Regions from separate parts of the Mesorhizobium sp. M1423 genome, predicted to be linked through region 2. Evidence: riboswitches for the same ligand, from Rfam matches in the RefSeq annotation. Region 2 holds a riboswitch; the other holds the start of a gene.
The links. A riboswitch is a leader RNA that binds a small molecule or an ion and turns the genes downstream of it on or off. The one in region 2 is predicted to bind thiamine pyrophosphate.

Region 1: another riboswitch for thiamine pyrophosphate. It lies ahead of thiC (phosphomethylpyrimidine synthase ThiC); the one in region 2 lies ahead of thiB (thiamine ABC transporter substrate binding subunit).

What each region holds. Positions count from the first base shown of each region.
Region 1 is NZ_JAMYKU010000004.1:121,782-127,958, forward strand. Features, by position in the region: gene NKG95_RS07160 (conjugal transfer protein TraG) at 1-432, opposite strand, end outside; gene NKG95_RS07165 (YybH family protein) at 948-1,187, opposite strand; gene NKG95_RS07170 (Fic family protein) at 2,278-3,822, shown strand; TPP riboswitch at 4,005-4,121, shown strand; gene thiC (phosphomethylpyrimidine synthase ThiC) at 4,226-6,061, shown strand; gene thiO (glycine oxidase ThiO) at 6,058-6,177, shown strand, end outside.
Region 2 is NZ_JAMYKU010000001.1:364,256-370,432, forward strand. Features, by position in the region: gene NKG95_RS01865 (ABC-F family ATP-binding cassette domain-containing protein) at 1-1,147, opposite strand, end outside; gene NKG95_RS01870 (thiamine diphosphokinase) at 1,149-1,793, opposite strand; TPP riboswitch at 1,921-2,035, shown strand; gene thiB (thiamine ABC transporter substrate binding subunit) at 2,079-3,092, shown strand; gene thiP (thiamine/thiamine pyrophosphate ABC transporter permease) at 3,326-4,945, shown strand; gene thiQ (thiamine ABC transporter ATP-binding protein) at 4,942-5,733, shown strand; gene NKG95_RS01890 (M48 family metalloprotease) at 5,977-6,177, shown strand, end outside.

The DNA of each region.
Region 1 (6,177 bases), on a different contig from region 2:
CGGACCGTCGTGGCGCAGATAGTGTCGGCCCAACATACCCAGGATCACCCCATCCTGACCGATCATCCCAGCGGCCTTGATTTCGTCTCGCGTCGCCCAGCGCGCCGAGCCGTAAGTCGTGGTATCCTTTGCCTCGCGCGCCCGCCACAGCGACGTCCCGATCGCTGCGACGATAGCCATGAGGCTTCCGCTCGCCGCAATCGCCGCGCCCTCCAGGAAGACGTTCGGCGCGTAGGCGTCGTAGAAAAACCACCACCAGAAAAAGGCTGGCGGCGGATAAACGGGGTGTCCAGCCAATTCGAACCACGGCGGACCGAGTTGGCTTTGAAAGCCGAGCCGCCCTGCCGTCCACTGTGTTGCTCCCCATGTTGTCGCGACGACGATCAGAAAGGCGGTGAGGATCTGGCCCCATAAAACCTTGCTTGCCGGCATCGGTCGTTTCCCAAATGGATGATCGGAACAACCGAAAAGCTCGAATCCTAAATCCGCAAGAAAAAAGGGGCGGTCGAAGCAGCATGGCGTACCCGGACGTGGAAAGACTTGCCCGATGCGATCTCGAATGTTGAACGAGCATAGGGGGGCTGCTTTCTTCTGGAGCGTTGAGCCGCTACTTGCCCAATGATAGTTAGTTGTCTCGGCTCAGATGGCATTTGACGAGATGGACGGGTTCTTGGAGAACCACGGATTGCGCATGACCAAATGAACAAGAGTCCTCAGCGGCGCGCCGAGCCGGAGAACACTCTAGTCCCGGCAAGTGGTGGTCAGCCGTTCTGCTGAGCTCGAATCTTACCGCCTCCCTGATCGGTAGCGCGATAGATCCAGAGCCGACTCGATGAGCAGACCCATCAAGTCTGTTCAATTTTGTTAATCAATTCAGTCCATCAACTATTGCCATGGACTTTCGTTGGAACTGTTGCAAGCCGCGCCGGCCTCACGGATCGCGGAATCTATTGGGCCGCACCTAAGTTCCAGATGTCCCGATGCAGGCGCCATGTCCCGTCGCCCCCTTTTTTCCAAACGACAATGTACTTGCCCGCAACGGTGGAAGGGGCACCGCCTTTGCTCGGCACACTGAGCGTAAATGCGCCAACTTCGTAGGCGAGATTCCCGCTCCCTTCCACTTCCAGCGCCTTCAGGGTGAGATTCTTCATCCCGGCCTTGATTGCGCCCTGCCAGAATTCTTCCACGCCCTTGCCCGCCGCGGCGTTCGATGGCTAGGCGCGGATTATATTAGACTTATCTGATATGACGGCGCAAGCGCAGCTGCGACCCTCTGAACGACCAGCGTAGCAGCTGCCGGAGAGCTTCAAAGCGGCGGCTACCGCCTCACTGCCCTCCTCGTCTCGACGAAAGAGTTCGTTCGAATGATGCTTTTCCGTGGCTTTGCTCGCAAGTTTTCGTCAGCCAGCGCATGGCCTCCTCTTACGCTCGCTGGTCGTCAAGGCCCAGCCTAGCTGACAGTCCCCCCGCAGCCAAGCCGCTGGGCCCTCGACGTGGGGAACGAGCATTGGAGACGATGTCGCGCTTTCCGTTACAGCCCGAAGGCGGGTGACAGATGACCGTGTCAGCCTCTCCACCCCGAGCTACGATTTCACGCATTCGATCAGGCACAGCTCTCTCGGGCTAGCGCGCCAAGCATGAGTTAGCTCCCGAATGAGCAGGTGCCACCCAGTTCAGCTTCGGCCCTTGCGCGCGCAAAGTATTGGGCGAGATCGATCGGCAGTCCGGTCGGCAAATTGGGGCAGCGATGGCGAGAATGAATGCCAGGAACTTCCCTTCGGTGCCGCTTCGTCGATCTGTTTGCCGAGAAGACGCGCGCGCTGCGTGCCGTCCCCCATACCGCAGAGAACTCACTTCAGGTCACACACACACGACGCCACCGAGATCCTGCATCAGTTTTCTACTCCGACGCCGCCACGTCACCAAGATCAGCCGCGAGCGTGATCGCGGCTATCAAATCGGGATCGCGCGCCGGAGCGCTCTATGAGTGAGCCCCGAACGGCGCGGTTCTCCTCGAGCAATCCGGCTCGACGTAAGGCGGGCCATCCGTGCCGGCCTCGTGACTAAGAGACGGGCGAATGGCGGTTCCTGGACTCACCTTTTTGTCTGAAGTCGCTTCCTTTAGCCGGTGGCGGAGTTCTTGCTTCATGACTCCAGCACCGTTTAGAATCGGTTTTCGAAAAATTTGTCTTGTGGCATCAATTTTCATGGAATAGGATCATTTTTCATAGGTGTTGGCCCAACTGGACCAAAATTCGATGAAAGGATTCGCTTTTCATGCCTGCGGTGCAAGAGCACCAATTTTCAGGTCCTGTTACCGTTTTTCAGGAAATCCGCCTTCCTGAAACGGCGACCCCGGCCGGGTACAGCGCCCTGGTCGGAGCCTACAGGCTCGCCGTGCCCTTGCCCCGTAGGTTGTTCGCCACGGGCGAGCATCATCGCATTACCGAACGGGATGGCTGGCGGATCATGACCCCCCGCCACGCCCCAAATCCTACCCTCGAAGGCCACCTGACCTTTGCGCTCAAGTACGAGGGACTGGACCTTGCCGTCCTCAAGCGGCTGTTCCAAGTGACCGGTCCCGCGCCGATCGAGGCGCTGGTCCGTGAAAGCCCGACCGGCAGTTATGCCCGCCGCATCTGGTTTTTATATGAATGGCTGAGGGGCGCCCGTATCGATCTGCCGGACGCGGCGGCCGGACGATACATTCCGGTTGTCGATCCCGAGCTGCAGTGGCCCGGACCCGACAAGACCGCTTCGCGCTACCGCGTAAGGGACAATCTCCCCGGCACGCGTGAGTTCTGCCCTCTGGTGTTCCGCACCAAGATTCTCGAAAAATTCATCGGCCTTGAACTACCGCGGCGCGCGGAGGCAATCGTAGCGGACGTGCCGCGCGACCTTCTTGCTCGGACCGCCGCCTTTCTTTTGCTCAAAGACTCGCGATCAAGCTATGCGATCGAGGGCGAGCACCCGCCGCAAGATCGCATCCAGCGCTGGGGCCGCGCCATCGGCGAAGCCGGCCGCTGGCCGATCGATCGCGATGAGCTGCTGCGTCTGCAAAGAATTGTACTTGGCGACGCCCGTTTCGTAAGACTTGGCTTCCGAAAAGAAGGAGGTTTCGTCGGTGAGCATGACCGAGACAACGGCACGCCCTTGCCCGATCACATCAGCGCTCGGCCCGAGGACCTGCCGCGGCTAATCGATGGAATGGCGGCGTTCGATCAGGGCCCCGCGCAAAACCTTGATGCAGTCGTAGCCGCCGCAATCCTCGCCTTCGGCTTTGTCTACATTCACCCGTTCGAGGACGGAAACGGCCGCATTCACCGCTACCTAATCCACCACGTCCTTGCCATGCGCGGCTTCAATCCGCCGGGAGTGGTCTTTCCCGTCTCGGCCGCGATCCTGGACCAGATCAACGAGTACAGGGGCGTGCTCGAGAGCTATTCGCAGCGCCTTCTGCCGTTGGTGGAATGGGAACCGACGCCGCAATTCAACGTCCGGGTGCTGAATGACACCGGTGATTTCTACCGGTTCTTCGATGCAACCCCGCACGCCGAATTCCTCTATGCCTGCGTTCAGCGGACGATCGAACGGGACCTTCCCGAGGAAACCGCATTTCTGCAGCGCTACGATCAGTTCCGGCAGCAGGTGGACGCCTTTATTGACATGCCCGAGCGGTTGACCGATCTGCTCTTCCGTTTTCTTCACCAGAATGATGGACATCTATCGAACCGCGCGCGCGAAAAGGAATTCGCCACGCTGACCAGTGACGAGGCAGGAAGAATCGAGGCGATCTACGCGCAAACCTTTGGTGCCCATTGAAGGTGTGATCATCAGGATCGATTTTTAGTCCGACGGTTTGGGATTCCCTTGTCCCTGCCTTCATCTCCGAGGCTTGACTTGTCGCCGAGACATGCACGATTTTTTCCGCACGGTCTGACCGGCCGCCGATCAGCCGCGGCCAGAACGCGCTTGACAAACCGGAGCCGTCCCGTCCAACCTCACGCATTCACCAGGGGAGTCCCGGCAAGGGGCTGAGATACTGCTGGCTTTCGCGGCGCAGTGACCCGTTGAACCTGATCCAGTTCATACTGGCGTAGGGACGGTGCAAGCGCTTTGCGGGAGTTTACGCCCGAGGTCCTGTTTCGGCAGGTCGACAGAAGCGTCTTTTCATCCTTCCGGCACAGAACTGGGTCTCCAATGCAACGAGCAAAGGAGCCTCAAGATGAATGCCCTCACTCCCGCCGTCTCGACGGGACCGTTGCCTGCCTCACGGAAAATCCACAAGCCCGGTGCCATCCACCCGCAGATCAGGGTGCCGATGCGCGAAATCTCCGTCCATCCGACGGCCGGCGAGCCGCCCGTCACCGTCTACGATCCGTCCGGCCCATATACCGACCCGACTGTCGAAACCAGCATCGAAAAAGGCCTAGCCCGGCTTCGCCATGAATGGATTGCAGCACGCGGCGACGTTGAAGCCTATGACGGCCGCCATGTCCGGCCGGAAGACAATGGAGTTGCGGCGGGCGAGCGCCTGACACCGGAATTTCCCATTCGCAACCGGCCACTCAGGGCCAAGGCACGCAAGGCGGTGACCCAGCTTGGCTATGCGCGCGCCGGCATCATCACCCCCGAGATGGAGTTCGTCGCCATCCGCGAGAACCTCGGCCGTCAGATGTCGCGCGGCAAGCTGCAGCGCGACGGCGAAGCCTTCGGCGCGGCCATCCCCGATTTCGTAACGCCGGAGTTCGTGCGGGACGAGGTGGCGCGCGGACGGGCAATCATTCCCGCCAACATTAATCATCCCGAGAGCGAGCCGATGATCATCGGCCGCAATTTCCTGGTCAAGATCAACGCCAATATCGGCAATTCAGCGGTCACCTCCTCGATGGCCGAGGAAGTGGAAAAGATGGTGTGGGCGATCCGCTGGGGCGCCGACACGGTGATGGACCTGTCGACCGGTCGCAACATCCACAACATCCGCGAATGGATCGTGCGCAATGCGCCGGTGCCGATCGGCACGGTGCCGCTCTATCAGGCGCTGGAGAAGGTGGGCGGCATCGCCGAGGATCTGAGCTGGGAGGTCTATCGAGACACGCTGATCGAACAGGCCGAACAAGGCGTCGACTATTTCACCATCCACGCCGGCGTGCGGCTCCACTATATTCCGATGACTGTTGACCGGGTCACGGGCATCGTCTCGCGCGGTGGCTCGATCATGGCCAAATGGTGCCTGCACCATCACAGGGAGAGCTTTCTTTACGAGCATTTCGCGGAGATATGCGACATCTGCCGGGCCTATGACGTGTCCTTCTCGCTCGGTGACGGGCTTCGTCCGGGCTCCATCGCCGATGCCAATGATGCGGCGCAATTCGCCGAACTGGAAACGCTGGGCGAGCTGACGCAGATCGCCTGGGCCAAGGATTGCCAGGTGATGATCGAGGGGCCCGGCCACGTGCCGATGCACAAGATCAAACAGAACATGGACAAGCAGCTCGCTGTCTGCGGCGAGGCGCCGTTCTATACGCTTGGACCGCTGACCACCGACATTGCGCCGGGCTACGACCACATCACCTCAGGCATCGGCGCCGCCATGATCGGCTGGTTCGGCACGGCCATGCTCTGCTACGTCACGCCGAAGGAGCATCTCGGCCTTCCCGATCGCAACGACGTCAAGACCGGCGTGATCACCTACAAGATCGCGGCGCATGCCGCCGACCTGGCGAAGGGCCATCCGGCAGCGAAAGCCAGAGATGATGCCCTTTCCCGCGCGCGCTTCGAGTTTCGCTGGGAAGACCAGTTCAACCTGTCGCTCGATCCCGAAACCGCGCGGTCCTTCCACGACCAGACCTTGCCCAAGGAAGCGCATAAGGTGGCGCATTTCTGCTCGATGTGCGGGCCGAAATTCTGCTCCATGCGTATCTCCCACGACATCCGCGCCGAGGCACAGAAAGAAGGCATGGCGGCGATGGCGGCGAAATACCGTGAAGGCGGCGATCTCTACATGCCAGCTGACGAGACCGGCGCACCGCTCGTGCCGGAGGCGCACGAGCGACCATGAGGATGCTGGTAAAAGGGGCCGGCGTCGCCGGCCTCACCGCGGCCTTCGAACTCGCCGTCCGCGGCGCGACGGTCACAGTCGCCGAGACAAGACATGCCCTCGGCGGCAATGCGTCG
Region 2 (6,177 bases):
GGCGCTGCTCGCCATTGATGACAAGGTTCTCGCCGCGTCCGTCGGTGAGATACTGCGCCAGTGTCTCCTGCGGATCGACGGCCTCGCGCTTCTGGTCGAGCGTGGCGATCTCCAGGTTGGTGCCGAGCCGCACCGTGCCTGCGTCCGGCTTCAATTCGCCGGTCAGCATCTTCAATAGCGTCGTCTTGCCGGCGCCGTTCGGCCCGACCAGACCGACGCGATCGCCGCGCTGGATGCGTGTCGAGAATCCCTTGACCACGGTCAGATCGCCAAAGCTCTTCTCGATGTTCTTGGCCTCAATCACCAGCTTGCCGGATTCGGCGGCGTCGCTGGCTGTCATCGTCGCCGCACCCTCGGCGCCACGATGACCGCGAAAGCGCTGGCGCATGGTCTGCAACTCACCGAGCCGGCGCATGTTGCGCTTGCGCCTTGCCGTCACGCCATAGCGCAGCCAGTGCTCCTCGCGCACGATCTGGCGGCCGAGCTTGTGCTGCTCGCGCTCTTCCTCCTCCAACACCGTGTCGCGCCATTCCTCGAAATAGGCAAAGCCCTTATCGAGACGGCGGGTCTGGCCGCGGTCGAGCCAAATTGTGGCGCGTGACACGCGTTCGAGAAAACGGCGGTCATGCGAGATGACGACCAGGGCCGAGGAGGTGCGGGCAAGCTCCTCCTCCAGCCATTCGATAACCGAAAGGTCAAGATGATTGGTCGGTTCATCGAGGAGAAGAATGTCGGGCTCGGGCGCCATGACGCGGGCGAGTGCCGCGCGCCGCGCCTCGCCCCCGGAGAGGTCGTTCGGCCGTTCCTCGCCGGTCAGGCCGAGATGCTCCATCAGATAGGTGGCGCGGTAGGGATCATCGGCGGGCCCGAGCCCCGCCTCGACATAGGCGCGAACGGTCGCAAAACCGTCCATGTCGGGCATTTGCGGCAAATAGCGCACCGTCGCCGAAGGCTGGCGGAAGACTTCGCCGTCCTGCGGTTCGATCAGCCCGGCAGCGATCTTGAGGAGCGTCGACTTGCCAGAGCCGTTGCGCCCGACCAGGGCGATCTTGTCGCCAGCTGACGCCGTCAGGGCGGCACCGTCGAGCAGCGGCGCGCCGCCAAAGGTCAGCTTTATCCCGTCGAGATTGAGAAGCGGCGGCGCCATGTCAGCTTTCAGGTAGGGGAAAAGGATGCGCGAGCAGCAGCGCGCGGCCGCTGGCCAGCGCGATTTCCAGCCGGCCCTTGACCTCGTTGGAAATGGTCAGCGACGAGCCGAAGGCAACCTCGACATGGGCGAGCGGCCATTTGGCGCCGGTGACTGTCAGGCCGGCGAGATCCGAAAAGCCGAGCACCGAAAACAGCGTACCGTCGACATAATCGAAGCCAGTCTTTCCAGGCAGCAAAGGAATGCCTTCCTGTGCGCCGCTGGTCAAAAGCACTTCCGTTCCGCCTTCCGCCAGCCGGACGCTGAGCGCCAAATGCAGGAAGATGTGGTCGGTGCGTTTGCCGCCGAAGGCGCCTGCGAGCACAAGGCTGGTCGCACCGCGTTCGAGCGCGGCGGCGATAGCGAGTTCACCGTCTGTCTTGTCCTTTTCGGCGGGAAACACCTGCCGTGGCACGGCGGCCAGATCCTCCGGCAAATCGGCAGGCACGGAATCGAAATCGCCGACCCAGAGTTCCGGCATCAGGCCCAGCATAAGGGCATGGCCGATACCGGCATCGGCAGCGATGACGCGGGAGCCTTCGACCTGGCGGTCGAGCAGCGGCGTGCGGATGAGATCGCCGCCAAGCAGGATGGTGAATGTGCTCATATCTCGTGGCCCTTACCAGCCCTGCCCCGGAAACGGAAGATGAAACGGCAGATGAAACAGGACGCCGCGCTTTGGATGCCCGGCAAACTTCCGCTTGCGCAGCACTTCGGCCGGGCCTATGTGTCGAAACGCTCTAACGGGGTGCCGGACGCGATCTTCGCGGACCGGCTGAGAGGCAAGACTGCCAACCCGCTGAACCTGATCCGGTTTGTACCGGCGGAGGGATTAGACGTTTCGGACAGCCCGACGCCTCAATTCCTTTCAACGCGAACGAAGGAGGCGCCGATGCGCAGTTTTTTCCACTCTCTTGTCTCGATTATCCTGCTTGCGGCATCCGCGCTTGCCCAACCGGGGCAGGCATCGGCACAGGATAAGCTGACCGTCTATACCTATGAAAGCTTCACCGCCGATTGGGGTCCGGGACCGGCGGTGAAGAAGGCCTTCGAGGCCGAGTGCAGCTGCGTCGTCGAATTCGTCTCGGTCGCCGACGGCGTGGCACTGCTCAACCGTGTGAAGCTGGAAGGGGCCGTGACCAAGGCCGATATCGTGCTTGGCCTCGATACCAATTTGACGGCGGACGCCAAGGCAACCGGCCTGTTTTCGCCGCATGGCGCCGTGACGGACGTCAGTGTGCCGGGCGGCTGGCGCGACGATATCTTCGTGCCGTTCGACTATGGCTATTTCGCTGTCGTCTACGATAGCGAAAAACTGAAGAGCCCGCCGAAGAGCCTCAGGGAATTGGTCGAGGGCGATGCCGGCGACAAAATCGTCATCCAGGATCCACGCACCTCGACGCCGGGCCTTGGCCTGCTGTTGTGGGTCAAGTCGGTCTATGGCGACAAGGCGCCGGAAGCCTGGGCCAAACTCAAGGCAAAGGTGCTGACGGTGACGCCGGGCTGGAGCGAGGCCTACGGCCTGTTCACCAAGGGTGAGGCGCCGATGGTGCTGTCCTATACCACTTCGCCAGCCTACCACATGGTTGCCGAAAACACCTCGCGCTACCAGGCGGCGTCCTTCGAGGAAGGCGAATATCTGCAGATCGAGGTCGCTGGGATCACCACCAAGGGCGCGAAGAACCCGCTGGCGGAAAAGTTCATCGCCTTTATGACCGGGCCGAAATTCCAGGACGTCATTCCCGAAACCAACTGGATGTTCCCGGCCGGCAAAACTGACAAGCCGCTCAATCCGGCGTTCGACAAGCTCGTCAAACCGACCAAAACCTTGCTGTTCAGCTCGGAAGAGGTCGCCGCAAATCGCAAGGCCTGGGTCGACGAGTGGCTGGCGGTGATGAGCAAGTAGCTCGGATAGAAAGATGATCGCCCTACGGCGCCCCCCTCTGTCCTGCCGGACATCTCCCCCACAAGGAGGGAGATTGGCCGTCATGCCGGCTTTCGCCAATCTCCGACATTGCCGGAATGAGCGGAGCGCTGAACCTGCCAATCTCTCCCCATGTGGGGGAGATGTCCGGCAGGACAGAGGGGCGCGCGAAGGAACGCAATCCTCGCTAAGAATCTCGAATCTGGTGGTCTAGCGTGCAACGCGCGCCATCATCGGATACCCGCGTCGCTGCCGGTATCGTCGCGCTCGCCGCCATCGCGCTGCTGATCGGCGGGGCATTCGCCGGGCTCGTCGTCGAAGCCATGCGCGACCTGTCGGGCGCCGCCTCCGCCTTTGATTCCTATCTCCTCCGTGTTGCCCGCTTCACGCTCTGGCAGGCTCTGTTGTCGACCCTGCTCTCCGTCGCACCGGCGCTGTTCGTCGCGCGCGCGCTGTCGCGGCATCCACAGTTTTTCGGGCGAGGCTTTGTCCTGCAGCTTTTCGCCGTGCCGCTGGCGCTGCCGGCCATTGTTGCCGCACTCGGTGTCTTGGCACTCTATGGCCGCGCCGGGTATTTCGCCGGCTTGCTCGGTGCGATTGGCGGCCAGAACTGGCCCGGCATCTATGGCCTATCGGGTATTCTCGTCGCCCACGTCTTTTTCAACCTGCCGCTGGCAACGCGACTGTTCCTGGAAGCGTTGCAGACGGTGCCGGCTAACCAATGGCGGCTGGCGAGCCAGCTTGGCATGGGTGCTGCGCCGGCCTTCCGGCTGATCGAATGGCCGGCGTTGCGTGCGGCCCTGCCGGGCGTTGCCGGGCTCGTTTTCATGCTGTGCATCACCTCCTTCACCATCGTGCTTACGCTCGGCGGCGGGCCGCGCGCGACGACGCTGGAGGTTGCCATATACCAGGCGCTGCGTTTCGACTTCGACCCGGCGCGGGCGGTGACGCTGACCTTGTTGCAGATTGCCCTGACCTTCGTCGTCGTGCTGGCACTAACGCGGCTTGGCGCCAATATGACCGGCGACGCCAATCTGCCGGTAGCCCCGCGCCGGTATTTTTCAGCCGGTGCGGCCGAGACCGTGCTGAACGCACTGGTGATCGGGCTGGCACTGCTGTTTGTCGCCGGACCGATGGCGGCTACGCTGTCGGCCGGGCTTGGCGCCGATCTCGGCCGCCTGGCCGGCGAGAGCGCGGTGCGGCAAGCGACGGCGACCAGTGCCGTGCTCTCCCTCCTATCGGCGCTGCTCTCCTTGGCGTTGTCGCTGTCGCTGGTTATGGCGCGCCGGGCGCTGGCGCTCACCCGGCGGACCGGCAGGCGGACGCTGCTCGAACACCTGGCCGACACCGGTGCGGGGTTCGTCCTGGTGGTGCCGCCCATCGTCATCGGTGCCGGCTGGTTCCTGCTCCTGCGCAGCGTCAGCGATGTCTTTGCGATCGCCCCTGTCATGGTGGTTGTGGTCAATGCGGTGATGGCGATGCCGTTCGCCATCCGCGCCATCCGCCCCGCCTATGACGCGGCGAGCGAACGCCACGAACGGCTCTGTGCACAGCTTGGCATCTCGGGCTGGAACCGGTTGCGTCTGGTCGACTGGCCGTCGCTGCGGCGGCCGCTCGCCACCGGCTTCGCCTTCGCCATGGCGCTGTCGCTCGGTGATCTCGGCGTCATTGCGCTGTTCGGCAGCGATTCCGTGCAGACATTGCCCTATCTGTTGCTGGCGCGCATGGGCAGCTACCGCACCGAGGATGCGGCCGGCCTGGCGCTGCTGCTCGGCCTTGTCTGCCTGGCGCTTGTGCTGACCGCGGACTGGCTGGGAAGGAGGGAGAAATCATGATGCCGATCAGCCCGGAACGGTCGATTTCGGTCGAAAAAGGCGCGGCCGTGCGGCTCGATAATGTCTCGTTCAGCTATGGTGAAACGCCGCTTATATTCGATGTCGATTTCCCGGCGTCGGAAATCACCGCCATCATGGGGCCGAGCGGTTCGGGAAAGTCGACGCTGCTCAATCTGGTGGCCGGTTTCGAGGCGCCGCGGTCAGGCCGCGTGCTCATCGGCGGCGCCGACGTCAGCACTGCGCCGCCATCAGCGCGGCCGGTATCGATGGTGTTCCAGGAAAACAACCTGTTTGCCCATCTGTCCCTCGAGCAGAATGTCGGGCTCGGCCGCTCGCCTTCGCTCATGCTGAGCGAGGCTGACCGCGCCGCAATCGCCGCAGCGCTGAAGCGCGTCGGCCTTGCCGGCAAGGAAAGCCGGCTGCCGCGCGAACTCTCCGGCGGTGAGCGGCAGCGCGTCGCGCTCGCTCGGGTCCTGGTGCGCGACCGGCCGGTGTTGTTGCTCGACGAGCCGTTCGCTTCGCTCGGACCGGCACTGCGCGACGACATGCTCGACCTGGTCGCCGACGTCCATTCGGAGCAGCGCATGACGGTGCTATTCGTCACGCACCAGCCGGACGATGCGCGCCGTATCGGGCAAAACATGGTTTTCCTGGATGGTGGCACGGTTGCCGCGACGGGCACTGCGGCCGATTTTTTCGTCGGGGCTGGACCGGAGGCATTCCGACGCTATATCGGCTCGGGTCCGTTTGCGGCTGGATCACGAGATGTTGCCCGGAAGCGGACATAATTTATGGTCAAACCGGCGGAAGGCGAAGCGGCGCTTGCTTGCCATGGTCGAGGTAGTGTGGCTAGGTCCGCCAGGAGCTGGTCCGGCTTAGACCGTGATTTGCCCTTGCTGCCTCGTATCTGTCGGACGCCGTAGCACTTGATTTTGCGCGTGATGCTTTCCGGAAATCGCGCCCGATTTTCGCGGTCACGTGCCAGGACTTGAAAGGAAGCCGATCTGCCGACCGGCATCGACAATCGGAGGGTGAAACCGCTGGCGCGCTTTCTGGCGCTGGCCGGTCTTGCCGTGGCGCTGGCAAGCTGCCAGATGTTCACGCCTCCCGACGTGCAGGAATCAGGCTTTCAGCCCTCAGACAAGCCGATCACGGTCGACAACGTCGCCGCCAACGGCAAGCTCGCCCAACTGGCGAAGGCGCAGCACCCGCGCATCCTCGCCACCTATGGC